DNA from 2 places in the Billgrantia sp. C5P2 genome. Region 1 is predicted to be linked to the other one. Evidence: predicted binding sites of a transcription regulator. Region 1 holds the regulator's gene; the other holds the start of a gene.

Region 1 (7,615 bases):
CCCGCCCCCGGCCCGGTACCTACCGACGAAGCCGGCGAACCCGACTTCTATCTGGAACAGGCGCAACTGACCCGCTTCGATGCCGACGGTCGGGCCCACCAGCGACTGGAGAGCCCGCGTCTGGTGCATACGCCCCACGACGACGTTATTCGCGCGGTCACGCCACTGGCCCACCTGATCGACCGCGAGGGACGGCTATGGGTGGCAAGCGGCACGGAAGGCCGCCTCGGCCCGGGCGGCAATCCCTTGACGCTCTCGGGCGATGCACGACTCTTCGCTCCCGAAGAGCGCTGGCAGCTCGACACCGAGACCCTGCACTTCGATGCCAACGTGGGGCACGCCTGGAGCGACACGCCCGCCCTGCTGCAACAACCGCCACAGCGCATGCGCGGCGATCACTTCGACGCCTGGATCCATGACAATCGGGCACGTTTGACCGACAATGTGCGCGGCCACCATATCCCGGAAGGCGCCCAGCCGGGGCAAGCCGACGCCGTCAACCTAGAGGATTTCACGCCATGAAGCGATGCAGGCTCCCGACCCTCCACTGGCCATTCCCCCTGGCGCTGGCTGGCGTGGCGTTGATCACCCTGGTGGGCATCGGTCCGGCCATGGCACAGCAGCGTGACGCCGAGCAGCCCATTGAGGTCGAAGCCGACCAGCTCGACCTCGACGATCGTGCCGGTACCGCGGTCTATCTCGGCGACGTCGACATTCGCCAGGGCAGCATGCGACTCACCGGCGACCGGGTCGAGTTTCAGCGCAATGCCGCCGGCGAACTCTCGCGCGCCACGGCCCGCGGCGAACGTGCCTACATCGAACAGCAGCCCGACCCCGACCAACCCGTGGTGCGCGGCTGGGGACGTACCATCGTCTATCACGTGGCCGAGCGAAGAGTGGAACTGATCGATCGCGCCGAACTGCACCAGGGTGGCGATACCTTCGACGGTGGCTACCTGGAATACTTCCTCGACCGTCGCGTGGTTCAGGCACGCGCCCAGGGCGAAGGTGTCGAAGGTAGCCAGCGTATCCGCATGACCCTGCAGCCGGAGCGCTGAGGTGCCAATGAAAACCCTGTACGCCCGAAACCTGGCCAAGAGCTACAAGCGCCGCCGCGTGGTGCACGACATCAGCCTCTCCATCGAGCAGGGCTGCGTGGTCGGCCTGCTCGGGCCCAATGGGGCCGGCAAGACCACTTCGTTCTACATGATCGTCGGCCTGGTGAAGGCGGATGCCGGCGAGGTCCATATCGACGACCTGGATCTCTCGCAAAGCGCCATGCACGAGCGCGCCCGGGCGGGTATCGGCTACCTGCCTCAGGAAGCCTCGATCTTTCGCAAGCTGTCGGTGGCCGACAACATCATGGCCATCCTCGAGATGCGCAAGGATCTCGATCGTCGTGGACGACATGCGCGACTCGAGCAACTTCTGGAAGACTTCCATGTCACCCACATTCGCGACAACCTCGGCATGAGCCTCTCGGGCGGTGAACGCCGACGTGTCGAGATCGCCCGTGCGCTGGCCACGGAGCCGGCCTTCATTCTGCTCGACGAGCCCTTCGCCGGTGTCGACCCGATCTCGGTGGGCGAGATCAAGGGCATCATCCGCCAGCTCAAGGCACGCAACATCGGCGTGCTGATCACCGACCACAACGTTCGCGAGACCCTCGACATCTGCGACTCGGCCTATATCGTCGGGGACGGCCAGATCATTGCCGAAGGGAACGCCGAAGCCATCCTGGCCAACCAGCGGGTGCGCGAAGTCTATCTGGGCGAGGATTTCCGTCTGTAGTATAATCCCGCGCATCAAGCAAGCACCTGATCCTTATTGCAACTGCATAAACAGGCATGAATATTGCCGATGGCATGTTTATTGCAATGAATTATCTTGCAAGTGATCGTCGACCCGACTAGGGTAGAGTTTTCCGGCAGATGAGCCCCATTACCTCATGGCCATGAAAGCATCCCTGCAACTGCGTGTCGGCACTCAGCTGACCATGACTCCCCAACTGCAGCAGGCCATTGCCCTGCTGCAGCTCTCGACCCTAGATCTACGCCAGGAGATCCAGCAGGCACTCGAATCCAATCCCATGCTGGAACTCGATGACGACTTCGGCGAACAGGCTGTCAGCGAAACCCCCAGCGATGAGTGGGCCGACGAGATACCCAACGAGCTGTCCACCGACAGCGATTGGGCCGACACCTATCCCGATCATGGCACGAGCTCCGGAGGCGCCACCGGCGAAGGGCCGGATTTCGAGCGCCAGGCCTCGGTGCAGACGCTGACCGGCCATCTGATCTGGCAATTGGCGATGACCGACTTGAGCGACCGCCAGCGCCTCATTGCCGAGAGCCTGATCGATGCCGTCAATGGCGCCGGTTACCTGGCACAATCCCTGGAGGACATTCGCGACGGCCTGCGCCGACAGGGCCTGGAGGGCCTGCCCACCCGGGAAGTCGAACAGGTCCTGCTGCGCCTGCAGCAGTTCGAACCCACCGGCGTATTCGCCCGCGACCTGCGCGAATGCCTGATGCTGCAATTGGCCGCGCTGCCCGACGATACGCCACTGCTGCCCCAGACCCGTCGCCTGGTACGCCAATTCCTCGAGGCACTGGCCTCCGATGACCGCCGCCTGCTGAAACGCCGCCTGGGCCTGGACGACGAATCGCTGGACGATGTCATCGCCCTGGTTCGCTCGCTGGACCCCCGCCCCGGCAGTGCCTACGCCGAAGTGAGCAGCAGTTACGTCACACCGGACCTGGTCGCCTACCACGACGAATCCGGCTGGCGCGTGGAACTCAACGCCGAAGCGCTGCCGCGGCTACGCATCCAGCCCGACTATGTCGCGCTGGTGCGGCGTGCGGACAAGAGCCAAGACAACCAGTTCCTCAAGGATCATCTGCAGGAAGCCCGCTGGTTGATGAAGAGCCTCGCCAGCCGCAACGACACCCTGCTGAGAGTGGGGCGGGAGATCATGGCACGTCAGCTCGAGTTTCTCGAACAGGGCGAAGAGGCCATGAAACCCCTGGTGCTGGCCGACATCGCCCAGGCCGTCGAGATGCACGAGTCGACCATTTCGCGAGTGACGACGCAGAAGTTCATCCACACCCCACGTGGCGTCTTCGAGCTCAAGTACTTCTTCTCCAGCCATGTCGGCGGAAACGGTGACGGGGACGTTCACTCCAGCACGGCGATCCGCGCCCGTATCCGCAAGCTCGTCGCCGATGAACCGCCGCGCAAACCGCTCTCCGACAGCCGCCTGGTGGAGCTGTTGGCCGAGGATGGCATCCAGGTCGCCCGCCGCACGGTTGCCAAGTACCGCGAAGCTCTGGGAATCCCCTCCTCCAGCGAGCGCAAGCGTTTTCGTTGACGCCACGACATAACGCTGACCCCGGGCAATCCAACCGCCAGAGGGGGGTATGCAGGGCAGGAAAAAGGGTTACAATCGAGCTACCACTCGAAGGACGAAGGAGCTTGTCATGCAAGTCAACATCACCGGCCATCATGTTGAACTGACCGATTCACTGCGTGACTACGTGAGCGAGAAGCTGAGCCGCGTCCAGCGACATTACGACAACATCACCAATGTGCAGGTCACGCTCTCGATCGAGAAGGAGCGCCAGCAGGCCGCCTGCACGCTGCACGCCGCCGGCGCCGACCTTCATGCCGAAGCCTCCGATCAGGACATGTATGCCGCCATCGATGCGCTGACCGACAAGCTCGACCGTCAATTGGTCAAACACAAGGAAAAAGCCCAGGCTCGCGCCCAGGGCGCCGGCATTCGCTGAGCTGCCATGACATTGGAAACCATCCTGCCCCCGGAACGCGCGCTGTTCGACGTTCCCGGGGGTAGCAAGAAGAGGGTGCTGGAGTTCTTCAGCACCTTCATTGCGCAGAACACTCCGAGCCTCGACAGCCAGGAAGTCTTCGGCAGACTGGTCGGTCGCGAGAGGCTGGGCAGTACCGGCATCGGCAATGGTGTGGCCATCCCCCACGCCCGTAGCCCTCACTGCCATAGCCCAGTGGCTGCCTTTCTCAAACTGGCCGAGCCCATCGACTTCGACGCCATCGACGGAGAGCCGGTCGACCTCGTCTTCGTGCTGTTGGTGCCCGAGGAGGCCGACGATACGCATCTGTCGCTGCTAAGCCAGGTGGCCAGCGTCATGAACGATGCCGAAACGCGCGCACGTCTGCGCAAGTGCGAAAGCCAGCGCGAACTCCACGAGCGTCTCATCGAAGCGATTCGACGACAGTCCTCGGCCTGACCTCCCCCTTCGCCGTTCGGCCGGCCCCTGATCAGGAGAACCATCATGCAGCTTGTGATCATCAGCGGCCGTTCCGGTTCCGGCAAGTCGATCGCACTGCAAGCGCTCGAAGATATCGGCTTTTACGCCATCGACAACCTGCCGGCGATGCTGCTTGGCCCCCTGGTGGATGAGCTGCGCAGCTCCCCCACGATCCAGACATCCATCGCCGTCAGCATCGATGCGCGCAACCTGCCCCATGCCCTGGAGCGCTTCCCGCGCTTGCTGGAAGAGCTGCGCACCAAGCAGGTCGATTGCCAGATCATCTACCTGACCACCGATGCGCGCATCCTGCTGGAACGCTACTCCGCGACCCGGCGTCGACACCCCTTGACCCGCGGCCGGGACATGACCCTTGGCGAGGCCATCGAGTCGGAAGACGTGACGCTGAGCGACATTCGCAACCTGGCGGACCTGATCATCGACACCTCGCGGCTGTCGGTGCATGACCTGCGAGGACGCATCACCGAGCAGGTGGCCAGCCATCGCGCCGACCAGTTGACCCTGACCGTGGAGTCGTTCGGCTTCAAGGGCGGCGTGCCGCTGGATGCCGATATCGTTTTCGATGCACGCTGCCTGCCCAACCCTTACTGGGACCCGCGCCTGCGCTCCGCCACCGGCAGGGAGCCCAGCATCGTGGAGTTCCTGGAACAGTACCCCCTGGTCCAGCAGATGCTCGACGACATCGTTGCCTGGGTCGAACGCTGGCTACCGGCCTATCGCGACACACACCGCAGTTACTTGACCGTCGCCATCGGCTGTACCGGCGGCCAGCACCGCTCGGTGTACCTGGCCGAGCGCCTCGCCAGACATCTGGCCCAGCACCAGCCCGACGTGCGCCTGCGCCATCGGGAACTCGGCATCCACACACCGGTCATCGCCGCCCAGGACACGACCGTAGAGACGTCCGAACGCAAGGAAACCTGAGTGTGCCCTGCCGCAAGCTGACCCTGACCAACAAGCGTGGCCTCCACGCCCGTGCTGCCACCAAGCTGGTGCAGTGCTGCCAGCCCTTTCGCGCCCGCGTATTCGTCAACCGTGGCCAGCAGCAGGCCGATGCCAGCAACATCATGGCACTGCTGATGCTGGGCGCCCCCTGCGGTACCGAACTCGAGGTCCGTGCCGAAGGAGATGATGCCGAAGCGGCACTGGAAGCCATCGAGGCGTTATTCGATGCCCGCTTCGAAGAGGATAATTAGGGGAATGGCTGCTCTCGGCCATTCCCACCAACTTAATGGAATGATGAGACTTAGACGTCTATTCGGTTTAGCCGCCGGCCACTGTCATCTCGTCGACAAGCCAACTGCCGGTGTGGATGCTGCCACGGGTGTCGAGGTCGTCGCCGACGGCCAATAGCCCCTTGAACATCGCCTCTAGGTTGCCGGCGATGGTGAACTCCTCCACCGGATACTGGATTTCCCCGTTCTCCACCCAGAAGCCCGCCGCCCCGCGAGAATAGTCGCCGGTCACGCCATTCACACCCTGGCCCATGAGCTCGGTGACCAACACGCCACGCCCCATGCGCTCGAGCAGTTCTTTGCGTGAGGCGAGCGGCGCCGTGATGCGCAGATTGCGTGCGCCGCCGGCGTTGCCGGTGCTCTGCATGCCGAGGCGCCGCGCGCTGTAGGCCGACAGCATGTAGCTGGCAAGACGGCCCTGCTCGATGAATACGTTGTCGCGCGTCTGCACGCCATCGTTGTCGAAGGCCGAACTGGCCATGGCACCGCGCTCCATAGGACGCTCGCCGAGAGTGAACCAGTCGGGAAACAGCGGCTCGCCCAGGCGGTCGCATAGGAAAGAAGCCTGGCGATAGAGCGAGCCGCCGGCGATGGCACTCATCAAATGGCCGACGAGCCCGCTGGCGACGGTGGCATCGAACAGCACCGGCAGGCGCCCCGTGGCCGGGCGTCGAGCCCCCAGGCGCTGCAGGGTGCGCTCGGCGGCTCTCTTGCCCACCACATCCGCCGCCAGCAGGTCCTGCGGATTGCGAGCGCTGGTGTAGTCGTAGTCGCGCCGCATGCCGTTCTCGTCCTCGGCAATCAACATGCAGGAGAGCGAGTGGCGACTGCCACGCTGGCTGCCCAGAAAGTCGTGGCTGTTGGCATAGATCCGCACCCCTTCGCCGCTGGAGAGCGAGGCCCCTTCCGACTGACGGATGCCGGGCTCGCCGCGCCCAGCCGCTTCGCAGGACAGCGCCAGCTCAATGGCCTGCTCGGTGGAAAGCGGCCAAGGATGATGCACGTCGAGATCGGGCAGATCGGTGGCCATCAGTTCGGGGTCGGCCAGCCCAGCAGCAGGGTCTTCGCCGGTATAGAGCGCAATGGCCATGGCCTTCTCCACGACCTCGCGGATCGAGGCATCGCTGGCATCGGTCGAGGAAGCACTGCCCTTGTGACCTCGCAGGTAGACCGTCACGGCGATTCCCTGATCGCGGGAAAGCTCGACGGACTCCACCTCGCCTTCGCGCACGCTGATACCGATCCCCTGATCGACGCTGGCCCCCACCTCGCAGGCGTCGGCCCCCAGGTGCTTCGCCAGGGCCAACGCCTGCTCGGCACGCGACTCCAGCAGCGCCTGCTGGGCGGCGGCATCGAAAGCCTTGCTCATGTGTCTCTCCCTCGTTCACCGGCCGCGCCGGTCTCCGTACGTGTCTGTTCCCGCCGTGGCACGACGGACTGATATACTGCTGTCATTCGAACCTATTCATCTCTCGATGGCCAGACCCGCACTGGCCCTCTCATTACTTGGATTCGGCATGCCCCAGGATATTCCCTCTTTCTCCGATGAAAGACCCAGCAAGTCCCAGCTCAAGCGTGAGATGCATGCGCTGCAGGCGCTGGGCGAACAGATCATCGCCATGAGTCCCGCCGAGCGTTCACGCTTCCCGCTGTCCGAAGACATGCTCGCCGCCGTCGAGGAAACCTCCCGCATTCGCTCCCATGAAGGGCGCCGGCGCCACATGCAGTACGTCGGCAAGCTGATGCGGCGCGAGGACCTGGAAGCGATCCAGGCCGTATTCGACGAGATCGAGCAGGAGAGTCGTCGCCGCGACCTTGCCTTCCATCGCCTCGAGAAGTGGCGCGATCGCCTGATCGAACAGGACGACTCGGCCATCGAGGCCTTCATCGAGGAGCATCCCGACGTCGACCGCCAGGCACTGCGCCAGTTGATCCGCAACGCCAAGAGCGAGCGCGAACGCGGCAAGCCCCCGGCCAATGCGCGCAAGCTGTTCAAGCTGATACGCGATACGGCTGGCTTATAAACACGTCTTCATTGCCTAATACCTCACGCACACACTCAGCGGAACGTAG
Region 2 (7,615 bases), 1.8 Mb from region 1:
ACGCCCAGGCGCTGGCCACCGCCCAGGCCGACCAGGCGCTCTACGCCGCCAAGCACGCCGGACGCAACCGCGTATTGATCTTTGGACGGCATGACGCTCCGCCGGACCCGCAGGATGGTACGGGCCCGGCGAATCCCTCCCTCAGTGGCCCAGGATCTGGCTGAGGAAGAGCTGGGTGCGCTCGGACTGAGGATTGTTGAAGAAAGGCTCCGGCGCGTTCTCCTCGATGATCTGGCCCTGGTCCATGAAGATCACGCGGTCGGCCACGGTCTTGGCGAAGCCCATCTCGTGGGTCACGCAGAGCATGGTCATACCCTCCTCCGCCAGCTCGACCATGACATCGAGCACCTCCTTGATCATTTCCGGATCGAGCGCCGAGGTGGGTTCGTCGAACAGCATCACGTCGGGGTGCATGCACAGCGAGCGGGCAATCGCCACGCGCTGCTGCTGGCCACCGGAGAGCTGGCCGGGATATTTCGTGGCCTGCTCGGCGATCTTGACCCGCTCCAGGTACTGCATGGCGAGCTGCTCCGCCTCACGGCGCGGCTTCTTCTGCACCCACTTCTGTGCCAGACAGCAGTTCTCGAGCACCGTGAGGTGCGGGAAGAGGTTGAAGTGCTGGAATACCATGCCCACGCTGCGGCGGATCTGTTCGATGCGCTTGACGTCCTGGGTCAATGGTACGCCGCCGACCACGATCTCGCCGGCCTGGTGCTCCTCGAGGTGATTGATGCAGCGAATCAGCGTCGACTTGCCCGAGCCCGAGGGTCCGCAGATGACGATCCGCTCGCCACTCTTCACTTCGAGATCGATATCGCGCAGTACGTGAAAGTCGCCGTACCACTTGTTGACGCCGCGCATCTCGACCATCAGGGTCTCGGCGCCGGCCTGGGTTGCCTGTTCAGTCATTGTTCTCGTTCCTTACCGCTTGTGGCCGGTATGCAGTTTTCTTTCCAAATATTGGCTGTAGCGCGACATGCTGAAGCAGAAGATCCAGAACATGAACGCGGCGAACACGTAGCCCTCCAGGGAGAAGCCCAGCCAGCGGGAATCCGACAGCGCCGCCTGCACGATGCCCAGCAGATCGAACAGACCGATGATCATGACCAGGGTGGTGTCCTTGAACAGCGAGATGAAGGTGTTGACGATGCCGGGGATCATCATCTTCAACGCCTGGGGCAGCACGATCAGTCCCATGCGCATCCAGTAGCTCATGCCCAACGCCGCCGCCGCCTCCTCCTGGCCACGGGGTATGGCCTGCAGCCCGCCGCGGATGACCTCGGCCATGTAGGCGCTCTGGAACAGGGTGATACCGATGAAGGCCCGGATCAGGCGGTCGACGCTCACGCCGGTCGGCATGAACAGCGGCAGCATCACCGACGCCATGAACAACACCGTGATCAGCGGCACGCCGCGCCAGAACTCGATGAACACCACGCAGAAGCTCTTGACGATGGGCATCTGCGAACGGCGCCCCAGGGCCAGCAGGATACCGATCGGCAATGCACCGACCATACCCACTACGGCCAGCACCAGGGTCAGCATCAGGCCGCCCCAGCGATGGGTCGGCACCTGCGGCAGGCCGAAGTGACCGCCATAGAGCATGAAGTAGGCGAAAACCGGGAATGCCACCAGCACCGCCAGCGCCACCCAGCGCTTGAACGGCAGCCGCGGGATGGCCAGCCAGGCGATCAAGGCGGCAAAGGTGACGAACGTCACATCGACCCGCCAGATCTCGCCACGCGGATAGAGTCCGTAGATGAACTGGGTGAAACGGGCGCTGACGAACACCCAGCAGGCCCCCTCGCGGGAGCAGTCATCCCGCGTGGTGCCGATCCAGTCGGCATTGATGAAGGCCCACTGAATCGTTGGCGTCAACAGCAGGTAGAGCAGATAGATCCCCAGCAGGGTGAAGAAGCCGTTCACCGGCCCGCTGAACAGGTTGGCCCGCAGCCAGGCCACCGGCCCCACCGTGTTCTTCGGCGCCGGGCGCGCCTCGATCATCTTTTGTTGAATCGTCATGGCGCCTCTCCTAGCGTTCCACCAGCGCCACGCGGGCGTTGAACCAGTTCATGAACATCGACACCAGCAGGCTGATGGTGAGGTAGACCGCCATGGTCATGGCGATGACCTCTATCGCCTGACCCGTCTGGTTGAGGGTCGTGCCGGCAAATACCGACACCAGATCGGGGTAGCCGATGGCCGTGGCCAGCGAGGAGTTCTTGATCAGGTTGAGATACTGGCTGGTCAGCGGCGGGATGATCACGCGCAAGGCCTGGGGTACCACCACCAGGCGCAGCACCAGGTTCTGCGGCAGGCTGAGCGCCTGGGCCGCCTCGGTCTGGCCGTGGGGTATCGCCTGAATGCCGGAGCGCACGATCTCGGCGATGAACGACGCCGTGTAGATCGACAGCGCCAGCCACAGGGCCAGGAACTCGGGAATGATGGTAAAGCCGCCGCGGAAGTTGAAGCCGCGCAGCTCCGGTACGTCCCAGGTCACCGGCACGCCGGTCGCCACCAGCACAAGCAGTGGCAGGCCGACGATCAGGCCCAGCGAGATCCAGCCCGCCGGCAGGCGCTTGCCGGTTGCCTCATGGCGCCGCTTGTTCCAGATCATCAGCGCGATGCTGGCCACGATGGCCACGCCAAAGGCCAGGGGGATCAGGCCGAAGCCGGACTCGAACAACGGCTCCGGCACATAGAGGCCGCGCACGTTGAGGAAGATCACTTCGCCGAGGGAGTAGCTATCCCGTGCCGAGGGCATGGCGCGCAGGACGGCGAAGTACCAGAAGAAGATCTGCAGCAGCAGCGGGATGTTGCGGAATATCTCGATATAGCCCGTCGCCAGCCTGGCGATCAACCAGTTGGGTGAAAGCCGGGCAATACCGACGATGAAACCGATGGTGGTCGCAGCGATGATCCCCAGCGCGGAAACCAGCAGGGTATTGAGCAGGCCCACCAGGAAGGTTCGGCCGTATGTGCTCTGCGACGAGTAGTCGATCAGGCTCTGGACGATGCCGAAACCGGCGGTATTGGTCAGAAAACCGAAGCCGGTGGTGATGCCGCGGGCGGCCAGGTTGGCTTGGGTATTGCCGACGATGTAGAGCAGGAAGGCCACCACCGCCGCGATCAGCAGGACCTGGAAGATCAACGCCCGCTTGGCGCGATCGCGCCAGAAAGGCGGTTTTGGGCCTATGGATGGGGCCTTGGGTCGAACGGACATGAAGGGACTCTCCGCCTGGATCCGTCAAGCAGGTATCAGCCAACCGGCCCGGGGTGTATCCGGGCCGGAGGCAGTACGAGGATCGGGGCGTCACGCGATGCCCCGGGCGGTACGATCAGCGAATCGGCGGAGCGTACTGGATGCCGCCTTCGGTCCACAGGGCGTTGATGCCGCGCTCGATCTGCAGCGGCGAGCCCATGCCGACGTTACGCTCGTAGCTTTCGCCGTAGTTGCCTACCTGGCTGATGATGTTGTAGGCCCAGTTGGCGTCGAGGCCCATGCCTTCACCGTAGTTGCCGTCCTGCCCCAGCAGGCGGGCAATGTCCGGATCCTCGGAGTTGCGCATCTCGTCGACGTTCTCGCTGGTGACGCCCATCTCCTCGGCGTTGAGCATGGCGAACAGCGACCACTTGACGATGTTGAACCACTGGTCGTCGCCCTGGCGCACCACCGGGCCCAGCGGTTCCTTGGAGATGACCTCCGGCAGGATCACGGACTGGTCCGGGTCGGAGAGCTGGATGCGCAGCGCGGCCAGCTGCGAGGTGTCGGAGGTCAGCACGTCGCAGCGCCCGGCCTCGTAGCCGCCCACGGTCTGCTCGGAGGTGTCGAAGACGATGGGGTCGAACTGCATGCCGTTGGCACGGAAGTAGTCGGCCACGTTCAGCTCGGTGGTGGTGCCGGACTGAACGCAGATGGCCGCGCCGTCGAGATCCTTGGCACTGGAGACGCCCAAGTCCTTGTTGATCATGAAGCCGATGCCGTCGTAGAAGTTCACGCCGGCGAAGTTCAGGCCCAGAGTGGTATCACGGGTGGTGGTCCAGGTAGTGTTGCGCGAGAGCAGGTCGACCTCGCCGGACTGCAGCGCAGTGAAGCGCTCCACCGCGTTCAGCGAGATGTAGCGCACCGCCTCGGCATCGCCGAACACAGCGGCGGCCACGGCACGGCAGACGTCGACATCGAGACCCTGCCACTCGCCCTGGTCGTCCGGCGCAGAGAAGCCCGGCAGGCCGTCACTGACGCCACACTGTACGGCACCACGCTCGATGGTGTTCTCCAGCGTGTCGGCGGAGGCCACGGCGGCGGTTCCCAGTGCCAGTGCCGCTGCGGAAGTGAGCAGCACCCACTTGTTCTTGTTGTCGCGCATGTAAAGATCCCTCGTAGAAAATTGGAATTCTTGAAAGCAGCATGCCGGAGCATGTGCCTGCACCTTAGCAAGGTTTGTTCCAAGGCAGGGATAGTGCAGGCAAAACTCTTATTCAACGCTCGCACCGGAGACGATCCGGCCTGAGCCGCCGCACCGCTTTGGTGCAACCAGGCATGCCTCAGCGCACCGGTGGCGCATAGTGCAGTCCACCCTCGGTCCACAGGGCGTTCTGGCCGCGGGCAATGTTGAAATCGGAGCCGGCCCCCACGTTGCGCTCGAACATCTCGCCGTAGTTGCCCACCTGCTTGACGATCTGGTAAGCCCAGTCGACGGTGAGCCCCATGCCCTCGCCGTAGTTGCCATCGCGGCCCAGCAAGCGAGCGATGTCCGGGTCTTCTGAGTTGAGCATCTCGTCGACGTTGGCCTGGGTAATGCCCAGTTCCTCGGCATTGAGCATGGCGAACAGCGACCACTTGACGATATTGAACCACTGGTCGTCGCCCTGGCGCACGGCCGGCCCCAAGGGTTCCTTGGAGATGACTTCGGGCAATACCATGGCGCTGTCGGGGTCGGCCAGTTGCATACGCTGGGCGTAGAGTTGCGAGGCATCGGAGCTGAGCACGTCGCAGCGCCCGGCCTCGAAGCCTGCTATCGACTGCTCGGGCGAGTCGAATACCACCGGCTCGTACTCTATGCCATTGGCACGGAAGTAATCGGCCAGGTTGAGTTCGCTGGTGGTGCCAGATTGGGTGCATACCGCGGCACCGTCGAGCTCCGTGGCGCTCTCCACGCCGAGGTCGCTAGCCACCAGGAAGGCCTGCCCATCGTAGTAGCTGACGCCGGTGAAGTTGAGGCCAAGCGTCGTGTCGCGGCTCGAAGTCCAGGTCGTGGTACGCGAGAGTACGTCCACTTCGCTCGACTGCAGGGCCGTGAACCGTTCCACCGAATTGAGCGGTACGAAGTGCACCTTTTCGGCATCGCCCAGCACCGCGGCGGCGATGGCCCGGCAGACATCGGTATCCAGGCCCCGGTAGTTATCCTCATCGTCCAGTGCCGAGAAGCCCGGCTGGGCAGCATTGACGCCACAGCGCACCTGATCTCGCTCGCGAACGTCATCGAGCGTGGCCGCCTGGGCCAGGCCGATGCCGCCCAGCATCAGCGTCGCCGATGCCAAGCAAGCCAGCCTGTCGTTATAGGTCATGTCGTTCCCTCGTTGTCGTTGGATGAAAGCCCTGGCAGGGCCTCGCTTATGCTTAGCGCATCCTCACGCTACCTGCACGACGCCTCGCCGCCCGTGCGGCCCTTGCCTTCAACGAAGAATATTTAGCCCACTAAGAAAACGCCCCGCAGGCCAGGCCTGCGGGGCGTTCGGGTAGCGCATCAGAAGGAAGTGTGGACGAGGGGCCCAACGCTTCTACCTGGAGCTAACGGCGTCAGTGCCGGATGAGATAGTCGAAGGCGCCCAGGGCGGCCTTCGAGCCCTCGCCCATGGCGATGACGATCTGCTTGTAGGGCACCGTGGTCACGTCGCCGGCAGCGAAGATGCCCGGCACCGAGGTCATGCCGCGCTCGTCGATCACGATCTCGCCGCGCGGCGACAGCTCGATCGGCGAGTCGGTCAGCCACTCGGTGTTGGGCACCAGGCCGATCTGCACGAAGATACCTTCCAGCTCGAGCGTCTTGATGGCGCCGCTGGCGCGCTCTTCAAAGGTCAGGCCGGTGACGCGGGTGCCGTCGCCGTTGACCTCGGTGGTGCGGGCGCCAAGTACGATCTCGACGTTGGGCAGGCTGCGCAGCTTCTTCTGCAGCACTGCGTCGGCACGCATCTCGTCCATGAACTCGATCAGCGTCACGTGGCCGACGATGCCGGCCAGGTCGATGGCCGCCTCGACGCCGGAGTTGCCGCCGCCGATCACCGCCACGCGCTTGCCCTTGAACAGCGGGCCGTCGCAGTGGGGGCAGTAGGCCACGCCCTTGTTGCGGTACTCGGCTTCGCCGGGCACGTTCATCTCGCGCCAGCGGGCGCCGGTGGAGAGGATCAGCGTCTTGCTCTTGAGGCTGGCGCCGGATTCGAATACCACCTCGTGCTCGCCGCCCTGGTCGGCCGCCGGAATCAGCTTCACGGCACGCTGCAGGTTCATGATGTCGGCTTCATACTCCTTGACGTGCTGTTCCAGCGCCGCGGCCAGCTTGGGGCCTTCGGTGTAGGACACGGAGATGAAGTTCTCGATGGCCATGGTGTCGAGTACCTGGCCACCGAAGCGCTCGGCCGCCACGCCGGTACGGATGCCCTTGCGCGCGGCATAGATGGCCGCCGCCGCACCGGCCGGGCCACCGCCCACTACCAGTACGTCGAAAGCCGCCTTCTCGTTGAGCTTGGCCGCCTCGCGCTGGGCCGCACCGGTGTCGACCTTGGCCAGGATCTGCTCCAGGCTCATGCGGCCCTGATCGAAGGGCTTGCCGTTGAGGTAGATGCTCGGCACCGACATCACCTGGCGCTCTTCGACCTCGTCCTGGAACAGCGCGCCGTCGATGGCGACGTGGCGCACGCCGGGGTTGAGGATCGCCATCAGGTTCAGCGCCTGCACCACGTCGGGGCAGTTCTGGCACGACAGCGAATAGTAGGTCTCGAAGTGCAGCTCGCCCTCGAGCCCCTTGATCTGCGCGATGGTGTCGTCGCTGACCTTGGGCGGATGGCCGCCGACCTGCAGCAGCGCCAGCACCAGCGAGGTGAACTCGTGGCCCATGGGAATGCCGGCGAACACCAGGCCGGTATCCTCGCCGGGACGATTCAGCGCAAAGGAGGGCTTGCGCGCGTCTTCGCCGTCGAGGCGCAGACTGATCTTGTCGCAGAGGCTCTCGATATCCTTGAGCAGCCCATGGAGCTCCTTGGATTTCGCGCCGTCATCGAGGGACGCGACGATCTCGAACGGCTGAGTAACCTTCTGCAGGTAGGCTTTTAGCTGGCTTTTCAGATTGTCGTCCAACATGACCGCGGTTTCCTTCATGTCTGGCTCAAGAACGACGGCAAGAAGCATCCCGAACGCGGACCGAAATCAGCGCGGCAGAAGCTTGCTCGTCTTGGAAAGAGCGCCCGGGCAGTAAAATGCCCGGGCGTGGTACACACGAGGTCAGAGGGTAGCCTCGCGGGCCGCAGGATCGGTTAGATCTTGCCGACCAGGTCTAGGGACGGAGCGAGGGTCTCTTCGCCTTCCTTCCACTTGGCCGGGCAGACCTCGTTCGGGTTG

What was found. Region 1 encodes sigma-54, which starts transcription at its own class of promoters, with help from an activator protein. Its sites were predicted from a motif close to TGGCACNNNNNTTGCTNT; they were not measured.
Region 2: the regulator sigma-54 is predicted to act here: its motif matches at 4,432-4,449, upstream of ACRWQA_RS21445 (amino acid ABC transporter substrate-binding protein).

What each region holds. Positions count from the first base shown of each region.
Region 1 is NZ_CM128542.1:1,630,309-1,637,923, reverse strand. Features, by position in the region: gene lptC (LPS export ABC transporter periplasmic protein LptC) at 1-522, shown strand, start outside; gene lptA (lipopolysaccharide transport periplasmic protein LptA) at 519-1,058, shown strand; gene lptB (LPS export ABC transporter ATP-binding protein) at 1,066-1,791, shown strand; gene ACRWQA_RS07565 (RNA polymerase factor sigma-54) at 1,949-3,370, shown strand; gene hpf (ribosome hibernation-promoting factor, HPF/YfiA family) at 3,480-3,788, shown strand; gene ptsN (PTS IIA-like nitrogen regulatory protein PtsN) at 3,795-4,265, shown strand; gene rapZ (RNase adapter RapZ) at 4,311-5,231, shown strand; gene ACRWQA_RS07545 (HPr family phosphocarrier protein) at 5,234-5,503, shown strand; gene pmbA (metalloprotease PmbA) at 5,571-6,911, opposite strand; gene yjgA (ribosome biogenesis factor YjgA) at 7,060-7,566, shown strand.
Region 2 is NZ_CM128542.1:4,594,286-4,601,900, forward strand. Features, by position in the region: gene ACRWQA_RS21425 (sensor domain-containing diguanylate cyclase) at 1-164, shown strand, start outside; gene ACRWQA_RS21430 (amino acid ABC transporter ATP-binding protein) at 142-870, opposite strand; gene ACRWQA_RS21435 (amino acid ABC transporter permease) at 922-2,022, opposite strand; gene ACRWQA_RS21440 (amino acid ABC transporter permease) at 2,033-3,223, opposite strand; gene ACRWQA_RS21445 (amino acid ABC transporter substrate-binding protein) at 3,339-4,367, opposite strand; gene ACRWQA_RS21450 (amino acid ABC transporter substrate-binding protein) at 4,546-5,568, opposite strand; gene ahpF (alkyl hydroperoxide reductase subunit F) at 5,801-7,357, opposite strand; gene ahpC (alkyl hydroperoxide reductase subunit C) at 7,531-7,615, opposite strand, start outside.